DNA from 2 places in the Streptomyces sp. NPDC093546 genome. Region 2 is predicted to be linked to the other one. Evidence: riboswitches for the same ligand, from Rfam matches in the RefSeq annotation. Region 2 holds a riboswitch; the other holds the start of a gene.
What was found. Region 2 has a riboswitch for cyclic di-AMP ahead of ACIRNI_RS08925 (C40 family peptidase). Riboswitches for the same ligand answer to the same signal wherever they lie in the genome.
Positions count from the first base shown of each region.

Region 1 (5,880 bases), on a different contig from region 2:
ACCCCGAGCGGCAGGGCGCGCATGGCGCGGGTGGCGATGGACGTGCCGCCGCTGCCGCCGATGGCCAGCACGCCGTGCAGCCGTCCCTCCCGGTGGAGCCGCAGGACGGTCGCCTCGGCGCCGCGCGCCATCGCCGTCACCGCCGCGCCGCGGTCCCCCCGGGCGCGTAGCGCCTCCAGGTCCACTCCGGCGGCCCGGGCCACCTCGGCGCGCTCCACGTCGGCGGGTATCCGGGGGGAGCCGGCCACGCCGGTGTCGACGACCACGACGTCGACGCCCCGCCGCAGCAGCCGCTCGCGCAGCCACCCGTACTCCAGCCCTTTGGTGTCCAGGGTCCCCACCAGTACGACCATCGTCATGGCCGTACTTTCCCGGCGCGGACCCTGTGGTGGCAAGACCGCCCGTCCGACTACCGACCGGAAACATCCGACCAACGAACGAAAGCCTACAAAGGAATATCGCCTTGCTATCGAAGGGATTTTGACGCTTCCTACCACTGGACCATCTGTTAGCCTGCCCGCTCCTGGATGTTCATCCACTCTCTTCAGTGCGTTTAGGGGTCCTTCGTGTACAGCACTCCCTTCTCCCCCCGAGAGGCCAGAGCGGCGCGAGCCCGGATGGGCCTGACGACCTCGCAGGTCGCCCAGTCCATGGCCGCGTGCGGTGTTCCCGTCCACCCCGACCTGATCGCCGCCTGGGAACAGGGATCCCACCTCCCCTCCGAACCCCACCTCTTCGCACTCGCCGACGTGCTGTGGTGCTCCGCCACCACCCTCATGGGCATCGAGCCGCGCACCCTCGCGGAGCACCGGCTGGCCCGGAAGCTCAGCGTGGAGCGGCTGGCGCACCGGATCGGCATGGACCCCGCCGCCTACCGGACCGCGGAGGCGGCGCACCGCTGGGACGGCGACATCCGGCAGACCAGGGCGCTGGTGGACGCCCTGGGGCTGACCCTGCGCCAGCTGGTGGGCCTCATGGGCCGTGACGAGGAGCTGGCCCGGCACCTCCGCACGGCCATCGAGGGCCGCTGGAAGGTCCATGTGGCGCCGGTCGCGGAGATCGTGGTCGTCGACGAGACCTCGGTGGGGGACGCCCTGCGCACGATGCACACGGAGTTCGCGGAGTTCTCCGAGCGGTACATGGGTCACCTGATGGCCCGCAACGGCGACGCCCGGCTGAAGGAGGTCGCGGCGGAGCGCTCGGCGTTCCTGCACCGGCTCGTGGACCACTTCTGGGAGCTGATCGGTGAGGCGGGCGACGAGCCGCCGTTCGACGGCTTCTGACCGGAGACCCCGCGAGGCGCGGACGGCCGACGGCCCCCCGGACGATCCGGGGGCCGTCGGCCGTCCTGCTGCGAGAAGGGCTCAGCGCCAGGTGGCGCCGGCACCGGGGGTGGGGTGGGCACCCGGGGCCGGGTGGGCGGGGTGGGCGGACGGGGCACCCGGAGCGGGCGGGGCCTCGTCCTCGTAGTCCTCCCAGTCGATCTCCATCGCCTTGCGCCGCGTGAACGCGTTGAAGAACAGGTTCAGCACGATGGCGGTGAGCCCGCCCAGCGTGATGCCGCTGTCCAGCACCGCGCGTACGTCGTCCGGCATGCGCTCGAAGAACGGCTTGACCGTCGTGGGCAGCATCGCCGCACCGAGGCTCACCGCCAGGATGATGGCGTTGCGCTCCTCGCGCAGGTCCACCTTGGCGAGGATCTGGATGCCGACCGCCGCGACCATGCCGAACATCGAGATCGCCGCGCCGCCGAGCACGGGGTGCGGGATCGCGGCGACCAGGCTGCCGGCCTTGGGCAGCAGCCCCAGCAGGATCATGAAGACACCGGCGGCCACCACCACGAAGCGGCTCACCACCCGGGACATGCGGACAAGTCCGATGTTCTCCGCGAATGCCACATAGGGGAAGGAGTTGAAGATACCGCCGAGCATCGTGGACATGCCGTCGGCCCGCAGCGCGCGCGTGACGGTGTCGCTGTCGACCTTCTTCCGCGCGATCTCGCCGATGGCGTACACGTCGCCGGTCGTCTCCACCATCGTGATCAGCATGACGACGACCATGGCGACGATGGGCAGCAGCTCGAACTGCGGCATGCCGTAGTGGAAGGGCGTGGTGACGCCGAACCAGGCGGCGTCCGCCACCGCGTCGAAGTGCGCGTCGCCGAGGACCCAGGCGACGGCCGTGCCCACGACGAGTCCGATGAGCACGGCGAGGCTGCTGAGGATCGGCTTGCCGAGCCGGACCACGACCAGGATCAGGAGCAGGGTGCCGAGCGCGTAGGCGAGGTTCTTTCCGGAGCCGTAGGCGGGGTCGCCGACGAGGTGGGAGCCGCCGGCGGCGTTCTGGAGGCCCACCGGGATGAGCGTGATGCCGATGATGGTGAGGATCGTGCCGATGACGACGGGCGGGAAGTACTTCACCAGCCTGCCGAAGAACGGCGCGCAGAGGAACGTGGCGATGCCGGCCGTGATGACCGCGCCGTAGACGACCAGCAGACCGGCGGTGCCGCCGCCCGCGCCTATGCCGATCGCGACCATGGGGGAGACGGCGGTGAAGGTGACGCCCTGCACCAGGGGCAGTCGCGCGCCGACCTTCCAGACGCCCAGCGCCTGGATGATCGTGGCGATGCCGCAGGTCAGCAGGTCCGCGTTGATCAGGTGGACCAGCTGCTCGTCGGAGAGCCCGAGGGCGTTTCCGAGGAGTACGGGGACGATGACGGCCGCCGCGTAGAACGCGAGGATGTGCTGGAAGCCGTAGAGCGTGAGCTGCGGGAGGGGGAGCAGTTCGTCGACGGGATGCGTCTGCGTCCCGGAGTGCCGTCGGGAGACTCGTGCCATCTCTGCCTTGCCTTACAAGAGGTAGGTGAATGAGAGAGGAGCCGACGCCTCGGAGCCCGGATGTATCAGGACGAGGCCTCGTCGGCCCGTACGGAGCCGACGTCTGGCGGAGTTGCCGACACCACGTCGCCCTGCGCTTGGATGTGCGTCCTGGTTTGAGGACTTTCCTTCGATCGGCATGACGAAGCCGCCCTGCGCATGAGATCCGCAGGTGGAGCCGATCGGGGCGCTCACCCTAGTTGACGTCGGACGTTCCTCGCGAGTAACCGGAACAGCACTCACCGCTCCCCCGTCCCGCCAGACGCCCCTTTCGCCCATATATCTCTGGTTTCGGAGATATATGGGCTTACTTGAGAGATTTCTTCAACAACACCACTTCGAGGGCTGTTTGCGCGCGCCGTGACATGACTCACCTCGCGTCGCACGGGAAAGCACCCTCCCCGGCGCATTTCCCCTGCTGGGAAAGAGAATTGACTTTCCGGCAGCAGCGACTTCATGGCGTTTCCGTAACCACGCGTGCGCGTTTCGCGCCTTGTTCCCGCCCACGGCTCTCGCTTACCGTCACGGCAATCCGGTCGGACCGCCGAATCCTGCCGCCGCCCGGAATCCGCACCCACTCACCCACCGACGTACGGCAGGAGCGGGGGAACCAGGTAAGCCGCCGATCCGGAAACGGAAAGGCTCGGGGTGAAGTCGCGCGCGCACGCCCTCGTGTGTGCGTCGCGGCCGGGCATCTCCAGCCCGAACCCGACAGCTCACCTCGCAGGCGACGGAGAGGAATGCGCCATGCCCGCACAGGGTAAGCACCGTCGTCCCAAGAACAATCCGCTCGCCCGCCGTTTCGTCGCCGCGGGCACGGGCGGCGCCGCACTCGCCCTTCCCCTGTTCGGTGCCACCGCGGCCGAGGCGGCGCCGAACGCGACGCCGAATGCGGCGCCTGCCGCCGCCGCGAAAAAGGCCCCGGCGTCGCCCGTCACGTATTCCGTGACCGCGGGCGACACCCTTTCCGAGATCGCACAGGACCACGGCGTCAGCGGCGGCTGGAAGAAGCTGTACGAGGACAACAAGTCGGTCGTCGGCGACAACCCGTCGCTGATCCGCCCCGGCATGAAGCTCACCATCGGCGCGAAGTCCACCGCCGCGCCCGCGTCGACCGAGCGGGCCAGCCGCTCGACCGCCCGGCCGGCGCTCGCGAAGACGGCGAAGCCCGCCGCCAAGCCCGCGACGTACGCGAACAACCTCGACGGCTGGATCAAGGAAGCGCTGGCCATCATGGCCGAGCGCGGCATTCCCGGCTCGTACGAGGGCATCCACCGCAACATCCTGCGCGAGTCCTCCGGCAACCCGCTCGCCATCAACAACTGGGACTCCAACGCCGCCGCGGGCACCCCGTCCAAGGGTCTCCTCCAGGTCATCGACCCCACGTTCCGCGCGTACCACGTGCCCGGCACGTCGACCGACCCGTACGACCCGGTCGCCAACATCACCGCCGCCTGCAACTACGCCGCCGACCGCTACGGGTCGATCGACAACGTCTTCGGCGCGTACTGAGCCGCCGGCCTCACGGGCGGGGGACGGTCGCCCCGCCGCCGGACCGCACGGCTTCCACCACGGCGTCGTGCAGCACGCGGCTGGCCTCCTCCGACGAGCACGGCACAGGACTGCCGCTCATCGGGAACCAGTCGGAGGCCCCGCTGTGCTGCACGGCCACCCGTGCCTCGCCGTCGACCCAGGTGGTGTGCACGTCGAGTTCACCGGTGATGACACCGACCGTGTCGGTGCTCACGCCACCGCGTCCGGCGAAGACCCGGACCGTCGTCCACGATGCCCACGTCACGTTCCCATGCTGACCCCGCTCCGCCGGTCGCGCGACCGGCGGAGCGGGGCGGTTGCGTGAAGGAGCCGTGACGCCACGGGACGTGGTCGGCGAACCCGGTTGGCGCACGCGGTCAGCGCACGGCCACGAGGACATGGCTGTTGCCGAACTGCCAGACCGCTCCCGCCTCCTCGAAGCCGGCCTCGCGCAGCAGGGCGAGGTGCCCGGAGAGGGTCAGGTCGTTTCCCTCGCAGCGCGGGTGCCGGTGGTGGCGGTGGGCGGAGAACAGCGGCGCCAGCTCCGGGTCGGCGGCGACCCCGGACCACCATGTCTCCCAGTCGTCGTCGGCGACGGCCGGTTCCCGCTCGGCCCGTCGGCGCCCGATGTGCAGGGCCAGCTCGCCGAGCTTCGCGGAGTCGGGACAGATGTGGTCGCAGTTGACCAGCACCCCGCCGGGGCGCAGCCGCCCGGCGAGGTCGCGGTAGACGCGGCGCAGGGTGCGCTCGCTGAGGTAGTGCAGCGCCGTCGTGGAGACGGCCGCGTCCACCGGCCCGGCCGTCCCGGCGGCGTCCAGCCAGCCGGGCTCGCCGATGACGGCCTCCACGTACCGCACGGCCGGACCGTAGTAGGCCCGGCCGAGCTCCAGGAGGCGCGGGTCGGCGTCGACCGCCACGACCCGGGCGCGGGGCATCCGGCGGGCCAGGCGCGCGGCCAGGGAGCCGGGCCCGCTGCCCAGGTCGAGGACGAGGGGCGCCCGCCGGTCCGCCGTCACGCCCTCGACGATGTCGGCGATGACGGTGAACGCCTCCTCGCGGTCGATCGCGTACCGCTGCTGCTGTCTCTCCCAGCGGTCCACCCATCGCGCGGCCGCCACCGTGCTGACACTCATGTCCCCCGCACCTCTGCCTTCTCGCCATGCCATCTAATCGGTCATGGAAATCATTGCAGACTAGCGAGTGCGGTGAGCAGCCCGTCGATCTCCTCGGGTGAGTTGTACACGTGCAGGCTGATCCGCACCGAGCCGTCCCCCGGGTCCGCTCCCGCCTGGCAGTGGCTGTCGGAGCGCACCATGAAGCCGTGGCTGTAGAGGATGAAGCCGAGGTCCTGGGAGCCGATCTCTCGGTGCCGGAAGGCCACGACGTGCCGGCGGCGCTGCACCGTGGAGGCGGCGTCCAGGCTGGAGCGGCAGCCCAGCACCTCGTAGGCGTCCATCCGGGCCAGTCCGTC
Region 1 covers NZ_JBIWJG010000009.1:171,415-177,294, reverse strand. Annotated here, with positions in the region: gene ACIRNI_RS21130 (Tm-1-like ATP-binding domain-containing protein) at 1-359, opposite strand, end outside; gene ACIRNI_RS21125 (transcriptional regulator) at 567-1,283, shown strand; gene ACIRNI_RS21120 (nucleobase:cation symporter-2 family protein) at 1,365-2,837, opposite strand; cyclic di-AMP (ydaO/yuaA leader) riboswitch at 3,450-3,619, shown strand; gene ACIRNI_RS21115 (transglycosylase SLT domain-containing protein) at 3,624-4,388, shown strand; gene ACIRNI_RS21110 (hypothetical protein) at 4,399-4,674, opposite strand; gene ACIRNI_RS21105 (class I SAM-dependent methyltransferase) at 4,787-5,542, opposite strand; gene ACIRNI_RS21100 (aminotransferase class V-fold PLP-dependent enzyme) at 5,593-5,880, opposite strand, start outside.
Region 1: linked by a shared signal. The riboswitch ahead of ACIRNI_RS21115 (transglycosylase SLT domain-containing protein) and the one ahead of ACIRNI_RS08925 (C40 family peptidase) in region 2 are both predicted to bind cyclic di-AMP.

Region 2 (5,880 bases):
GCCAGCGTGCGGACGCAGTCCTGGAGGTCGTCGGCGATGCCTTCGGGGATGCCTTCGCGGGTGCCTTGGGGGATGCCTTCGGGAGTGTCGCGATCCATCGTCATGGATCCGGGACCCTACGCGACCCGGGTCGCCCCCGCCCACGGCATTTCGTCGATCGGCGCGATCCTCACGGGTGCGCCGGGCCGCGGGGCGTGGATCATCTTGCCGTCGCCGATGTAGAGACCGACGTGACTGACCCCGGAGTAGAAGAACACCAGGTCACCGGGGGCGAGCGCGGAGCGTGGGACGCGCTGTCCGGCGTTGATCTGGGTGTACGTGGTACGGGGCAGGGCCACCCCGGCGGAGCGCCACGCGGCCTGCGTGAGCCCCGAGCAGTCGAAGGCCGACGGCCCGGTCGCGCCCCAGACGTACGGCTTGCCGAGGGCCCCGTACGCGTACGACACGGCCTGCGCGGCGCGTGCGTTGGGCGCCTGCCGTGCGTGCGTCGGCGGGGGGTTCCCGGCCGTCGGGCCGGAGTCCGTGTCCGTGCCCGCGCCCGCGCCGGGGTTCTCGTACCGGGCGCGTTCGGGGGCGGACAGCCGGCCCAGGAGGCGCTCGGCGGCGGCGAGCTTCTGCTGGACCATGGCCTTGTGGCGGCGCAGTTCGGCCTGGCGGGCCTCCAGTTCGCGCAGGTGGCCGCCGGATTCGGCGCGCAGCTGCGCGATCCCGGCGAGCTCGCGGCGCACGGCGGCGATGGCGTCGGCCTGGCGGGTCCCGGCGCGCTCGGCGAGGGCGGCGCCCTCCAGGTAGGCGTCCGGGTCGGTGGAGAGGGCGAGCTGGAGGGCGGGGTCGAGCCCCCTGTGCCGGTACTGGGCGGTGGCCACCGAACCGAGCGCGTTACGGGTGGCGGCGAGCCGCTCCGTCCGGCGGGCGGCCTCGTCCCGCAGGGCGTCCAGCGAGGAGCGTGCCTTGTCGGCCTGCTCCTTGGCGCCGTTGTACCGCTCGGTGGCCTCCTCGGCCTCCCGGTGCAGCCGGTCCACCTCGGTCCTGATCTGGGCGGGGGAGAGGCGGGGCTCCGCGTGCCCGGTGCCGCCGAGGACGGTGGCGGTCGCCGCCCCGGCGAGGACGAAGCCGGCGGCGGTGCGCCCGGCCGCCGATCCGTTCAGGGATCTCTGCCGGGGCTTGCGGTGCTTGCGGTGCTGCGGAGGTTCTGGGTGAGCTGCCACGAGGGCGGGTCACTTCCCTTCCCTGTCACGTGTGGGTGGGGTGGCCGGCCGCCGCCCGGGAGTCGGAAGACGGCGGTGGGAGAACCGGCCACCTGGGGGAGGACGCTAAGCCCGCCGGTCACGGCGGTGAGGGGGAGTGACCGCAATTGCCCGCAGGTGAGAGTTCGGAGGCGGCTTCCGTCGGCGGCGACGCACCTGGAACCGCGCATTCCGTATCAACTGTGACCGAGGCGACGAATGAGGCAACCCCGGCCGGGGGCCGGTGCTATGGCCCCGGTTAGGCTCCGGCGCATGGACGTACTCATCAATGTCTTCGTCGCGCTGCACATCATCGGTATCGGCGCCCTGCTGGGCGGCTTCCTGTCCCAGATGAAGGCGATGGGCGCGGGCACGGCGCGCTTCAGCCCCGGCATGCTGCACGGCGCGCTGACCATGCTGGTCACGGGCGTGGCCCTGGTCGGGCTGAACCAGGCCGACGACCAGACCGTGAACAACATCAAGATCGGCGTGAAGCTGGCGATCCTGGTCGTCATTCTCGGCCTGGTCTACGTCAAGCGGGACGAGGAGACGGTCGAGAAGCCGCTCTTCGGCGCCGTGGGCGGCCTCACCGTCGCCAACATCTTCATCGCGACGCTCTGGACCTGAGGCCTGAGGTCTGAGGTCTGAGCCCGGGGTCTTTCGGGGTCTCTCTTACGCGGGGCGCACGCAGCCGGACACCGGCATGGAGTGGACCGGCTCCTCGCGTACGTTCATCCCGGGCCGCGGGGCGTGGATCATCACGCCGTCGCCCTGGTAGATGCCGACATGGCTGATGTCGTCGTAGAAGAACACCAGGTCGCCGGGGCGCAGCTCGTCCATGGAGACGCGCGTGCCGACGTGGGCCTGTTCCCAGGTGGTACGCGGCAGGTCGACACCCGCCGCCTTCCAGGCCGCCTGGGTCAGGCCGGAGCAGTCGTACGAGCTCGGGCCGGCCGCGCCCCACACGTACGGTTTGCCGAGCTGGGCGCGGGCGAAGGCCAGCACCTTGTCGGCTTTGGCCGCGGCGCGATCGGGGCCGGTATCGGCCTCGCGGGCTTCCGGTGCGTACGTCGGCTCGTGCGCCGGTTCGTACGACGGCGCCTCCGCGCGGGTTTCCGCGAGGGCCTCCGTCCGGGCCAGCAGGGCGCGCGCCTCCGCGAGCTTGCGCTGCACCGTCCGCTTGCCGGCCCGCAGCGCGTCGGGGGTCTTCGCCGACTCGCCCTGCCGCGCGGCGGGCTCCGCTTTCGCCACCTCGACGACTTCGACGCCATCGCCGACGGGCTGGACGGGCTGGACGGGCTGGACGGGCTGGACGGGCTGCACGGGCTGCACGGGAGTGGCGTACCGCTGCGCCTGCGTACCCGTGCCGGCCTGCCGGTAGAGGTCGTCGACCTTTCTCTGCACCTCCTCGACCGTCGGCCGGCCCGGTGCGACTTCGGCGGACTGGGCGGACTGAGCGGACAGCAGGGTCGTGACCGAGGCGATGGCGGCCGTCGTGACCCCGACGGCGGGGGAATTCGTACCAAACGAACCAAACGTACCGAACGTGCGGGTGGTGCTGCTGCGCGGCTTGCGATGCGACGCCAAGGCCGGCATCTCCTTCCGTAGGCCGCCTACCGGGTCAGCCGGCGGGTTCGGGCGAACGGAAGGTGCCCTACGGCCTGCGGAAACGGCCGATTCACCCCATGGTGCATGGTTGGGTCCCCGGTTCCAACTCCCGTGCGGGGAGAGCGGATTCGGCGTGGGCGGTCCGATCGGCGTGGTTCGCCGATGAGGGAACGGTCCGCTTGGTCGGCACGCTAGCCAACGTGTGGTGGTGCTGTGAAGGATGATGTTCGATATGCCGGATACATTTTCGTGACCTTTACCCGGCGCTTATGTGTGGTCGCGGTGAGCGACGAAACCGGTTCGGCCCCGACTGTCAGTGGGGCGGCCTAGACTCGATAGGCGATGAGCAGCCTCTTTGACGACAGCTTCCTGGCGGACCTGCGGAACCACACCTCCGAGGAACCGCCGCCGCCCCCCGAGGACGCCGAGGACCACGCCCCGGCCCCGGAGGAGGTCCCGCACGACCTCTTCGGGGACCGCTTCGACGTGCCCCCGGCCCGGGACGCGTACCACCGCGACGGCGCGCCGCGCACCGTCGTGGACCCCGCCGCGCTGCTGGAGGGGCTGAACGACCAGCAGCGCGCCGCCGTCGTCCACACCGGCTCGCCGCTGCTCATCGTCGCCGGTGCCGGCTCCGGCAAGACCCGGGTGCTGACCCACCGCATCGCGCACCTCCTGGGCACCCGGCACGTGCACCCCGGCCAGATACTGGCGATCACCTTCACCAACAAGGCCGCGGGCGAGATGAAGGAGCGCGTCGAGCAGCTCGTCGGCCCGCGCGCCAACGCCATGTGGGTGATGACCTTCCACAGCGCGTGCGTGCGCATCCTGCGCCGCGAGTCGAAGAGGCTCGGCTTCACGTCGTCCTTCTCGATCTACGACGCCGCCGACTCCAAGCGCCTCATGGCGCTGGTCTGCCGCGACCTGGACCTCGACCCGAAGAAGTTCCCGCCGAAGTCCTTCAGCGCCAAGATCTCCAACCTGAAGAACGAGCTGATCGACGAGGAGACCTTCGCCGACCAGGCCGCTGGGGGCACCTCCCAGGCCGAAGGCCTAGGGGGAGGCTTCGAGAAGACGCTCGCCGAGGCGTACCGCATGTACCAGGCGCGGCTGCGCGAGGCCAACGCCCTGGACTTCGACGACATCATCATGACGACGGTCCACCTGCTGCAGGCGTTCCCGGACGTCGCCGAGCACTACCGCCGCCGCTTCCGCCACGTCCTCGTCGACGAGTACCAGGACACCAACCACGCGCAGTACACGCTCGTACGCGAGCTGGTGGGCACCGGTTACGAGGACCTGGACCCGGCCGAGCTGTGCGTCGTGGGTGACGCCGACCAGTCGATCTACGCCTTCCGCGGCGCGACCATCCGCAACATCCTCCAGTTCGAGGAGGACTACCCCGACGCGACGACGATCCTGCTGGAGCAGAACTACCGCTCCACGCAGACCATCCTCTCCGCCGCCAACGCGGTGATCGAGCGCAACGAGAGCCGCCGCCCCAAGAACCTGTGGACGAACGCCGGCCCCGGGACGCGGATCATCGGGTACGTCGCGGACACCGAGCACGACGAGGCGCAGTTCGTCGCCGACGAGATCGACCGGCTGACGGACGCGGGCGAGGCGAAGGCCGGCGACGTCGCGATCTTCTACCGGACGAACGCCCAGTCCCGTGTCTTCGAGGAGATCTTCATCCGCGTCGGCCTGCCGTACAAGGTCGTCGGCGGCGTCCGCTTCTACGAGCGCAAGGAGGTCCGGGACGTCCTGGCGTACCTGCGCGTGCTGGCGAACCCGGAGGACAGCGTCCCGCTGCGCCGCATCCTCAACGTGCCCAAGCGGGGCATCGGCGACCGCGCCGAGGCGATGATCGAGGCGCTCGCGCTCCGCGAGAAGATCACCTTCCCGCAGGCGCTGCGCCGCGTCGACGAGGCGTACGGCATGGCGGCGCGCTCCGCGAACGCCGTGAAGCGGTTCAACACGCTGCTGGACGAGCTGCGCACCATCGCCGAGTCCGGCGCCGGACCGGCCGTGGTCCTGGAGGCGGTCCTGGAGCGCACCGGATACCTCGCCGAGCTGCAGGCCTCCACCGACCCGCAGGACGAGACCCGCATCGAGAACCTCCAGGAGCTCGCCGCCGTGGCCCTGGAGTTCGAGCAGGAGCGCGGCGACAACCCCGGTACGCTCGCCGAGTTCCTGGAGCAGGTGGCGCTGGTCGCCGACTCCGACCAGATCCCGGACGAGGACGAGGAAGGCTCCGGCGTCATCACGCTGATGACGCTGCACACCGCCAAGGGCCTGGAGTTCCCGGTGGTGTTCCTGACGGGCATGGAGGACGGCGTCTTCCCGCACATGCGCGCCCTCGGCCAGACCAAGGAGCTGGAGGAGGAGCGGCGCCTGGCGTACGTGGGCATCACGCGCGCCCGCGAGCGGCTCTACCTCACGCGGTCGTCGATGCGCAGCGCGTGGGGCCAGCCCTCGTACAACCCGCCCTCGCGGTTCCTGGAGGAGATCCCGGCCCAGCACCTGGAGTGGAAGCGCACGGGCGCGATGGCCAAGCCGTCGTCCGGCGGCCCGGCCTCCGGGATTACGGCCTCCCTGTCGTCCTCGCGGTCCCGTTCCGGCCCGTCGGGCTTCGCCACGCGGCGTACGACCGACAAGCCGGTGATCGCGCTGGCGGTCGGGGACCGGGTGACGCACGACCAGTTCGGGCTCGGCACCGTGATGGCGGTGACGGGCGCGGGCGGGGACGCGCAGGCGACGATCGACTTCGGGGACGACAAGCCGAAGCGGCTGCTGCTGCGGTACGCGCCGGTCGAGAAGCTCTAGCCGGCTGAACCGGCTGAACCGGCTGCCGGTTCAGCCGGTCGGGTCGAGACCGTGGCTGCGCAGCCACGGCAGCGGGTCGATCGGGGAGCCGCCGCCGGGACGTACCTCGAAGTGCAGGTGCGGTCCGGTGGAGTTGCCGGAGTTGCCGGAGTACGCGATGACGTCACCGGCCTTGACCTCGCCGGACCGGATCTTGGTGCTGCTGAGGTGGCAGTACCAG
Region 2 covers NZ_JBIWJG010000003.1:531,879-537,758, forward strand. Annotated here, with positions in the region: gene ACIRNI_RS08910 (GNAT family N-acetyltransferase) at 1-98, opposite strand, end outside; gene ACIRNI_RS08915 (NlpC/P60 family protein) at 117-1,208, opposite strand; gene ACIRNI_RS08920 (hypothetical protein) at 1,500-1,853, shown strand; gene ACIRNI_RS08925 (C40 family peptidase) at 1,899-2,822, opposite strand; cyclic di-AMP (ydaO/yuaA leader) riboswitch at 2,821-2,978, opposite strand; gene pcrA (DNA helicase PcrA) at 3,177-5,660, shown strand; gene ACIRNI_RS08935 (M23 family metallopeptidase) at 5,691-5,880, opposite strand, start outside.